3 regions of the Bradyrhizobium sp. USDA 4516 genome follow, and region 3 is predicted to be linked to each of the others. Evidence: predicted binding sites of a transcription regulator. Region 3 holds the regulator's gene; each other region holds the start of a gene.
The links. The regulator LexA, encoded in region 3, represses DNA repair genes until DNA is damaged. The targets are predictions, from matches to a motif close to TGTTCNNNNTGTGTTCNG.
Positions count from the first base shown of each region.

Region 1 (3,278 bases), 890 kb from region 3:
GAACTGGCGAAGTCGAGCCAGTGCGTGTCGAAATCGACATGCTTTGCGGAACGCGGTTCCAGCAGGGTCGTGAGGTCATCCGACGAGGGCATTTTCCCCCAAACGAAGCGCGGCCTCAACCCGACGACGATGTCCGCCCTTCCCGCCTGCCTCAGGCGATAGCTCGCGAGTTCACTTGTCGCCAGGATCAGACTTGTCACGATGCTCTCCGGCTACGCGCGATGGCATCAGCACCGCAAGCTGAGGATCAACTGCTTTACAAAAGACACACAAAACCAAACGGGCGCCGAAGACGTCGGCAACTCAACGTCCTCAGCGCCCGCTTGCAGCGAAATGATTGAGACTTACTCCTCCGTCGGCTCCTCGCCCTCGGCGTCGCGTTCGGGCGTGCCGGCGAGGATCTGCTCGGAGATCAGGCCGGAGTTCTGCCGGATCGCGGCTTCGATCTTGGCGGTGATGTCGGGATTCGACTTCAGGAATGCCTTGGAATTCTCGCGACCCTGGCCGAGCCGCTGGCTGTCATAGGAGAACCAGGCGCCGGACTTCTCGACGATGCCGGCCTTGACGCCGAGGTCGAGGATCTCGCCCATCTTGGAGACGCCCTCGCCATACATGATGTCGAACTCGACCTGCTTGAAGGGCGGCGCCAGCTTGTTCTTCACCACCTTGACGCGGGTGGTGTTGCCGACGACTTCGTCGCGCTCCTTGATAGCGCCGATGCGGCGGATGTCGAGACGAACCGAGGCATAAAACTTCAGCGCGTTGCCGCCGGTGGTGGTCTCCGGCGAGCCGTACATCACACCGATCTTCATACGGATCTGGTTGATGAAGATCACCATCGTGTTCGACTTGTTGATCGAGGCGGTGAGCTTGCGCAGCGCCTGGCTCATCAGGCGGGCCTGCAGACCCGGCAGCGCATCGCCCATCTCGCCCTCGAGCTCGGCCTTCGGCACCAGAGCCGCGACCGAATCGATCACCAGCACGTCGACCGCGCCGGAGCGCACCAGCGTGTCGGCGATCTCGAGTGCCTGCTCGCCGGTGTCCGGCTGCGAGATCAAGAGCTCGTCGATGTTGACGCCGAGCTTGCGCGCATAGACCGGATCGAGCGCGTGTTCAGCGTCGATGAAGGCGCAGATGCCGCCCTTCTTCTGGCCTTCCGCCACCGTGTGCAGCGCCAGCGTGGTCTTGCCCGACGATTCCGGCCCGTAGATTTCGACGATGCGCCCCTTCGGCAGGCCGCCGACGCCGAGCGCGATATCGAGCCCGAGCGACCCCGACGACACCGTCTCGACATCCATCGAACGGTCGTTCTTGCCGAGCTTCATCACCGAGCCCTTGCCGAACTGGCGCTCGATCTGGGAGAGCGCGGCTGAGAGGGCCTTGGACTTGTCCATGGAGGATCCTTCGACGATACGCAGTGCGGTGGCGGACATTTGGGATGTGCTCCTTATGGCGGGGATTCGCTAGCGGGAAAACGGGCGACGAGATCGGGTGGAATGCGTTGTTGATTGGAACCTCGTACCACGTTTGTTCTGCGTTCGCAATATGTTCTTTCGAACAGATCGGTACTGTCCGTATTTAAGTCCCCGTATCCTAGTTTGATTTTTGGGGTGTGTCCTTGTTCGGATTAAGCGAACGGAAACCGTAGCTTGGCCGGTGTTCTCAGTAGGACTACCGAGGCGACCCATCGGATGTTCTATCCCCGTCCCGCCTTTGACCGAGATCACGGAATTTAATCTTGAGAGAACGAACCGGGGGCAACGGAACGTGATACGATAGCACCATCACCGGCCAAGGCTTTGCCCGTAGGCGTCGGTGGCTGAGAGACCAACAGCGCTCCCGCCTGCATAGGAAGGGAGCGCGGCCATGCCGAACCATTCCACAATAGCGCACCGCGAGATGCAGCTTCGCCATCTGGAGCAAGCCGAGCGGCATATTGCCCAAGGCGAACGACACATTGCCGAGCAAGAGGGACTGATCGAGCACCTTGCCAATCACGGGCACGATCTAGCGGAAGCGAAGAAGCTTCTGGATAACTTCTACTCATGCCAGGTTTTGCACGTTCAGCACCGCGACCGAATCCGCAGAGAGCTGGGAGAGTAAAGGGCCACCTCAGTTGACGGCCTATTCTCATCTAGCGCACGATTAATTTCCTAGCGTGGCACAAACTGCACTTTGTTTTGGTGGTCATCCCGAGTTAGATTCCAACCTCACGCAGAGGTTGCGTCATGACCAGTGACCTACTTTTTAGGGCGAGCATTGTGGTGCTGGGGCTGTGCCCCATTGCTATCGCTGCGATTGCAATATTCATGTGAGAAAGAGGCCGCCTCACTTGGCGGCCTCTTTCATTACAGGCCCTTCCCGTCGAATCGCTGCGACATATGACGTGAATCCCGGTCGCGTGAATGAGGTGCTGAAAGGCTCTCGACATCGCGGCAGTCGAGAAGCGGCGCTATCTCGCAGGTCAGCTTGAACTATGAAGCCCGGCGCGAGCCGGGATTTTTCTTGGCCCAAAGAACGGCCCCAGCGAGGCGGTACACGCTGAGGCCAAGGCGGTTGGATCATCCATGAGATGACAGGCTCATCACATAAACAGGGCGCCTATCGCCGCGACCTCGCGCGAAGAAGCCGTTGACCGAGTGCTGGATGCAATCCCGGAGGGATGGGCTGTTAGCCTCATTCAGCGACAGCTGGCCGCCGATCACATCCCAATTCTCAACATGGCGGCCGGAGAAGTGCGCCGGCATCAGGTGTCCTGAAGAAACGGCCCCAGCGCGTTGGAACGAACGCTGAGGCCGCCTCACCGCGCCGCCACTGGGCAGGGACCACTCCGAGTGTTGCGGCCCCAGCCGAACTGGATTCTACATAAACAAACGGCCCCAGCACCCCGACAGGGAGGCTGAGGCCGAGGAGCGCCCGTGGGGTAGGGAAAGATTCTGGACACCCCCACCTCAAGCTAGAACCTCCATGGCGCGGAAGGGCATTTGCATAAGTGAATGAGTGTCCTGATTTCCCCAAGCGAGTGTCCCAACTAGGACAGCACCAACAGACCGGTGCCGGCCTGTTTCCATCCACAATGGCCTGCTTTGATTTTTCGAGTGGCCGGCTTGGCTTTAACCCCGTCGTAACCAAGGGTTAGCCGATGTTCTCGGTAGGACTACTGAGAAGGCCCTCAGATGTTCTGGCCCCATAATTTCCTGCGGGTCGCGATCTGTTCTCGCGGAATCTTTACTGGAACAATTGACCCGGCAGTGCCCTTATTTGGGGGCCCCCAGCCA
Region 1 is NZ_JBSRXT010000001.1:8,653,034-8,656,311, forward strand. Features, by position in the region: gene ACVI1L_RS40215 (hypothetical protein) at 1-200, opposite strand, end outside; gene recA (recombinase RecA) at 345-1,433, opposite strand; gene ACVI1L_RS40225 (hypothetical protein) at 1,867-2,103, shown strand.
Region 1: the regulator LexA is predicted to act here: its motif matches at 1,536-1,553, upstream of recA (recombinase RecA).

Region 2 (3,278 bases), 320 kb from region 3:
CGTGTGCACGCGCACCTCACCGGGGGCCGTTTTCGGTGCGTTGTGGTTTCGCGGATACACACGTTCCGGCATTTCTCTGTAGAAGCACCAGCACGTCACGCGACACTGCTGTGACGCTCTCTTCAAGATATCTGAAGGGACAACAAGAAAATGGGACTGGGACTTTGAAAATGAGGACTGTTTTGCTGGCCTCGGCCGGCATGTTTGCACTGAGCGCTTTTGCACCGGCAATGGCCGCCGACATGGCGGCACGCGCGCCTTACGTGAAGGCTCCGCCGCCGGCCGCGATCTACAACTGGACCGGCTTCTACGTCGGTGGCTTCGGCGGCTACGCCAGCGAGAACTCCGGCACCCCGAGCATGGAAGGCGGCTTCGGCGGCGGCACCATCGGCTACAACTGGCAAGCCGGCAACATCGTGTACGGCCTCGAGGTCGACGCCGCAGGCGCTGACATCGACGCATCGGTCTCCGCGCTCGGCGTCACCGCCCGCAGCAAGATCGACTCGCTCGGCACCGTGCGCGGCCGCCTCGGCTTCGCCGTCGACAAGGTGCTGTTCTATGGCACCGGCGGTTACGCCTGGGCCAACAACGAGGTCAGCGTCACCGCGCTCGGCGTGACCGCCTCGCAGAGCAACTTTCACTCCGGCTGGACCGTCGGCGCCGGCGTCGAGGCGTTCATCGCGCCGCAGTGGTCGATCAAGGGCGAATACCTGTATCGCAGCCTCGACAGCGAGAACTATTTCGGCGTGCCGTCCGGTACGCTCGAGCTGCACAGCGCCCAGTTCGGCGTCAACTATCACTTCGGCGGCCCGATCGTCGCCAAGTACTGAGACAAGTACTGAGCGAATTACTAACCGCCATCGGCGGTCAGATCGCACTGAAAGGCCGGCCTAGCGCCGGCCTTTTTGCGTAAGCGCGTTTTCGAGCGAAGTGGATTCCGGTTCGTGTCAAGAAAACGCGTCACAGCAGGAATCCAGAGCTCCCGTTCCGATCCCATCGAAGCGGGAAACGGCTCTAGCGGAACCGGCGCTGCTGACGGCTGCTGCCATCAGGCAAACTATCCGTTGATGGACGCGACTCAGCACTGGAAATTGTCCACCGTTCTTCCTACGTTCCAGTCTTCACACCCCATCGGCGCAAGGTCCCGGCATCACCGGCGATGCGCGCCCAAAAGGCGCCAAGCATGCGCCCGGAACTGTCGCTATGGATGAAGTGCTCAAGGCGAAGCGCCAACAGAACGCCAGCTCCTCATCGCGCGCCATCACGATCCGTGGCGCGCGCGAACACAATCTGAAGAACATCGACGTCGAGATTCCCCGCGACAAGCTCGTGGTGTTCACCGGGCTGTCCGGCTCCGGCAAATCGTCGCTCGCGTTCGACACCATCTATGCCGAGGGCCAGCGCCGCTACGTCGAATCGCTGTCGGCCTATGCGCGCCAGTTCCTCGAGATGATGCAGAAGCCGGATGTCGACCAGATCGACGGCCTGTCGCCGGCGATCTCGATCGAGCAGAAGACCACATCGAAGAACCCGCGCTCGACCGTCGGCACCGTCACCGAGATCTACGACTACATGCGCCTGCTCTGGGCGCGCGTCGGCGTGCCCTATTCGCCGGCCACCGGCCTGCCGATCGAGAGTCAGATCGTCTCGCAGATGGTCGACCGCGTGCTGGCGCTGCCGGAAGGCACCCGCCTCTATCTGCTGGCGCCGGTCGTGCGCGGCCGCAAGGGCGAGTACAAGAAGGAGCTCGCCGAGTACCTCAAGAAGGGCTTTCAGCGCGTCAAGATCGACGGCACCTTCTACGAACTGTCCGAGGCGCCCGCGCTCGACAAGAAATTCCCGCACGACATCGACGTCGTGGTCGACCGCATCGTGGTGCGCCCCGACCTCGCCCAGCGCCTCGCGGAAAGCTTTGAGACCGCGCTGAAGCTCGCCGAGGGCCTCGCCGTGATCGAATACGCCGATGCGCCGGCGGCGGCCGCCCAGGACGACAAGAAAGAGGACAAGAAGAAGACCGCGAAGATCCACGACAAGAGCGGTCCCGAGCGCATCCTGTTCTCGGAGAAGTTCGCCTGTCCGGTCTCCGGCTTCACGATCCCCGAGATCGAGCCGCGCCTGTTCTCGTTCAACAACCCCTATGGCGCCTGTCCGGCCTGCGGCGGCCTCGGCGTCGAGCAGCATATCGACGAGGACCTGGTCATCCCCGACAAGGAGCTGACCTTGCGCAAGGGCGCGATCGCGCCCTGGGCGAAATCGTCCTCGCCCTACTACATCCAGACCCTGACCGCTCTCGGCAAGCACTACAAGTTCACGCTCGACACCAAGTGGAAGGACCTCACCAAGAAGGTCCAGAACGCGCTGCTGCACGGCTCCGGCGACGACGAGATCAAGTTCTCCTATGAGGACGGCGTCCGCTCCTACGACACCAAGAAGCCGTTCGAGGGCGTCATCACCAACATCAACCGCCGCTACCGCGAAACCGAGAGCGAGTGGGCGCGCGAGGAGCTCGGCAAGTATTTCTCCGACGTGCCCTGCGAAGGCTGCAACGGCCACCGGCTGAAGCCGGAGGCGCTGTGCGTCAAGATCGGGGCCAAGCATATCGGCGAGATCTCCGAGCTCTCGGTCAAGCGCGCCGGCGAATGGTTCGAGACGGTGCCGGAGGCGCTGAACGCGCAGCAGAACGAGATCGCCGCGCGCATCCTGAAGGAAATCCGCGAGCGCCTCACCTTCCTGCTCGACGTCGGCCTGAATTACCTGACGCTGTCACGCTCCTCCGGCACGCTGTCCGGCGGCGAGAGCCAGCGCATCCGCCTCGCCTCGCAGATCGGCTCGGGCCTGACCGGCGTACTCTACGTGCTGGACGAGCCGTCGATCGGCCTGCACCAGCGCGACAATGCCCGCCTGCTCGACACCCTCAAGAGACTCCGCGACCTCGGCAACACCGTGGTCGTGGTCGAGCATGACGAGGACGCCATCCGCCTTGCCGATTACGTGCTCGACATCGGGCCCGGCGCCGGCATGCATGGCGGCCACATCGTCGCCGAAGGCACGCCCGACCAGATCATGCGCAACCCGAAATCGCTGACCGGCAAGTATCTCACCGGCGAGCTGTCGGTGCCCGTGCCCGACCGGCGGCCGCCGAACCACCGGCGCACCATCAAGGTCGTCAACGCCCGCGGCAACAACCTCAAGAACGTCTCGGCCGAAATCCCGCTCGGCCTGTTCACCTGCGTGACCGGCGTCTCCGGCGGCGGCAAGTCGACGCTGCTGATCGACAC
Region 2 is NZ_JBSRXT010000001.1:7,445,394-7,448,671, reverse strand. Features, by position in the region: gene ACVI1L_RS34205 (outer membrane protein) at 171-830, shown strand; gene uvrA (excinuclease ABC subunit UvrA) at 1,204-3,278, shown strand, end outside.
Region 2: the regulator LexA is predicted to act here: its motif matches at 1,100-1,117, upstream of uvrA (excinuclease ABC subunit UvrA).

Region 3 (3,278 bases):
ACGCGCGCACCGCCACCGATGCGTCGCTCGGCGAGGGCGTCTCGTGCGATGCCGGCGGCTGCGTGACCCAGGGACCCGGCGGCGCCTTCGTCGCGCTGGCGACCCGGCCGGAGGCGCTGGCGGACGACTGCGAGCGCGCAGCCCTGATCGTGACGGCGCGGCCGGCGCCGCAGGGCTGCGCGGCATCGGTGATCGATGCCGAGCGGCTGCGCCGCCACGGCGCGCTGGTGCTGCGAAGGATCAGGGACGGCTACGCCGTCGATGCGGTCAAGCCCGGCGGGATCGACCGGCCGTGGTCGCCGGCGGTTCCCGGCGACGGCGAGAGCGAAACGACGCTGCGCGCGCCCGCCGCCGCGCCGCGGCCTGCGGTGGATGCGACGCCGGCCGAGACCGATCTGCAGGGTGATGATTAGCCGTGGTCCGGCGAGGGGCCGCTCGGCAGCTCGAACAGGCCGAGATGGTATTCGTCGGAGTCGGGGCCGGCGTCGGGCTTCTTGACGAGGGTGAAGGAAGCCTCGGGAAATTGCTCCCAGACTTTCAGGTCGTCGGCCGTTACCGTCAGCCAACCGAACCGGAACATGTAGCGGCCCGGTTCCGTGACGCGTCCAGCCTTTTGCCATGTGACCTTATCGACCACCGCGCACGTCCTCCGTGCCCGATGATGCGCCAAGGTGCCGGCCGACGCAAATCTCCTTCAGCGCCCCGGAAGCGGGAGTCCGGGGTCGCCCGAAATTGCTTAGGTCATCCGCCGCCGAACAGCTCATTCCGCGGCGACGATGCGCTCAACCCAAAAACAGGGTTGCGAATGCGGAGGGCCGCCGCTCCACAACCTTCGGCTTCTGCTCGACCGGCGGATGCAGCGCCGGCAATTGCAGCACGCTGACGCGCTGTCCCTCGACCAGCTGGGTCACCAGCACATGGCTGCCGTCGGGGAATTCGACCGCGTCATGATGCCGATCAGGCACGTCGGGCTCGACTTCGTTGAACACGCCGACGCGATAGTTCAGCGTCTTGGTCCAGATCCAGCGGCTGTCGTAGCGAACGTTCTCGGCGAAAGCGAGCTCGGTGCCCGGCAGCATGCAGACCGCGACAGTGGGGTCATTCTCCGAAGCAAAGCCGCGGGTCGACGTGCCGCGGAACGTCGTCGTGATCAGCGTCTCTCCGACAATGGCGGGGCGCGATGCCACGGCGTGCAGACTATAGTCACACATCGGATGGCTCCTCATTTCGAGGTAGCGACCCGTGCCTCTCCTTGAGGCATTAGGGCCTCTACCAGAGTGGACGATAGCGAACGAGCGTCTGCTCGTTTCTGGGCGATTGTACGACTGGTCCGAGATCGCTCCGATCACAAACACGCGACGCTGCGCGAGAGGTATCGGAGCGCATCGGGCAGGCCGTACGCTACACTATCATGCAAGGAACGATCCGACGTGTTGCTCGTTCCCGGCCGCCGCAAGTATTTGCAATTCAGTATTTGCGATAAAGGCCGATCAGCTTGCCCTGGATGCGGACCCGGTTCGGCGGCAGGATGCGCACTTCATAGGCGGTGTTGGCCGGCTCGAGCGCGATCGATGCGCCGCGGCGGCGGAAGCGCTTCAGGGTGGCTTCCTCCTCGTCGATCAGCGCCACCACGATGTCGCCGGTATTGGCGACGTCGTTGCGCTGGATCAGCGCCATGTCGCCGTCGAGGATACCGGCATCGACCATCGAGTCGCCGCGCACCTCGAGCGCATAGTGCTCGCCGGCACCGAGCATGTCGGGCGGCACGCTGATGGTGTGGCTGCGGGTCTGCAGCGCCTCGATCGGCGTACCGGCGGCGATCCGGCCCATCACGGGGACCGCGACCGGACGGTTGCCGTCGTCCTCGGCAATCGGCGGCGTGCTGGCGCGCCGGCCGAGGGTGCCTTCGATGACGCTGGGCGTGAAGCCGCGGCGGCCGTTGCCGCCGCCGGCCGAGAGTTCGGGCAGCTTGATGACCTCGATGGCGCGGGCGCGGTTCGGCAGGCGGCGGATGAAACCGCGTTCCTCCAGCGCAGTGATCAGGCGGTGGATACCGGACTTCGAGCGCAGGTCGAGCGCATCCTTCATCTCGTCGAAGGAGGGCGGTACGCCGGCCTCTTTCAGACGTTCATTGATGAAACGCAGTAGTTCGTACTGTTTGCGCGTGAGCATCTCGAGTATTCCCCCGGTTGATAGCGTCGTTCGATTCCGAGACTCTTCTGGTGGGGCCTGCAGGCCGGGCCTGACCTCAGGAGCATGTGCTCGATGCACCTGCTTCCACGCGGCTTCCCGATTGTAGACACCAGTACTCGAAACAAATCATGAACGGACACTATATGTTCGATATGTGTTCCGCAACCACTTAATTTCCGGTGAACGCGTCGGGCAACGCACAATCGGCGGGGCGCGAAAACCCTATTCGGGCAGTGTCAGAATCTCGCATTCGCTGCCCTTGACGGCAGCTGCCGCAAACGGCGGACGCACGAGAAGTGCCCGTGCCGCAGCGAGATTCCCGAGCAGCGACGAGTCCTGCTGCGTCACCGGCGTTGCGATCAGCGTGCCGTCCTCGCGCGCTTCGAGCCGCGCACGCAGATAGTCCTCGCGCTGGTCGTTGGCGGCGAGGTCGCGGCCGAGCAGGGCGCTCGCGCGGCGATGATGAATCACTTTCCGGCCGCTCAGCGCCCGAATCAACGGCACCAGGAACAGGAAGGCGCAGACATAGGACGACACCGGATTGCCGGGCAGACCGATCACCCGCATCGCGCCGAGCCGGCCATGCATCATCGGCTTGCCGGGCCGCATCGCAATCCGCCAGAACGCCATCTCGACGCCCTCGGCTTCCAGCGACCGCTTGACGAGATCGTGGTCGCCGACCGAGGCGCCGCCTGTCGTGATGAGGACATCGGCGCCGGCCTCGCGTGCCCGGCGGATGCCCGCCGTGGTCGCCTCTACCGTGTCGGCGGCAACGCCGAGGTCGAGGGTCTCGGCGCCTTCGGCGCGCGCCAGCGCCCGCAGCGCGTAGCCGTTGGAATAGACGATCTGGCCGGGACCGGGCTGCGAGCCCGGCATCACCAGCTCGTCGCCGGTCGCCAGCACCGCGACCTTCGGGCGGCGGCGCACCGCAAGTTCCGGATAGTTCATGGCGGCCGCCAGCGACAGCGCGCGGTCGGACAGGCGGCTGCCGCCGGCGAGCAGCACCTCGCCCTCACGGAAGTCGACCCCGGCCGGGCGGATGTGCCGCCCGACGCTGGCGGCCTCCGAGATCGTGATGTGGTCGC
Region 3 is NZ_JBSRXT010000001.1:7,761,329-7,764,606, reverse strand. Features, by position in the region: gene ACVI1L_RS35795 (ComEC/Rec2 family competence protein) at 1-413, shown strand, start outside; gene ACVI1L_RS35790 (hypothetical protein) at 410-637, opposite strand; gene ACVI1L_RS35785 (hypothetical protein) at 783-1,211, opposite strand; gene lexA (transcriptional repressor LexA) at 1,468-2,172, opposite strand; gene ACVI1L_RS35775 (molybdopterin molybdotransferase MoeA) at 2,416-3,278, opposite strand, start outside.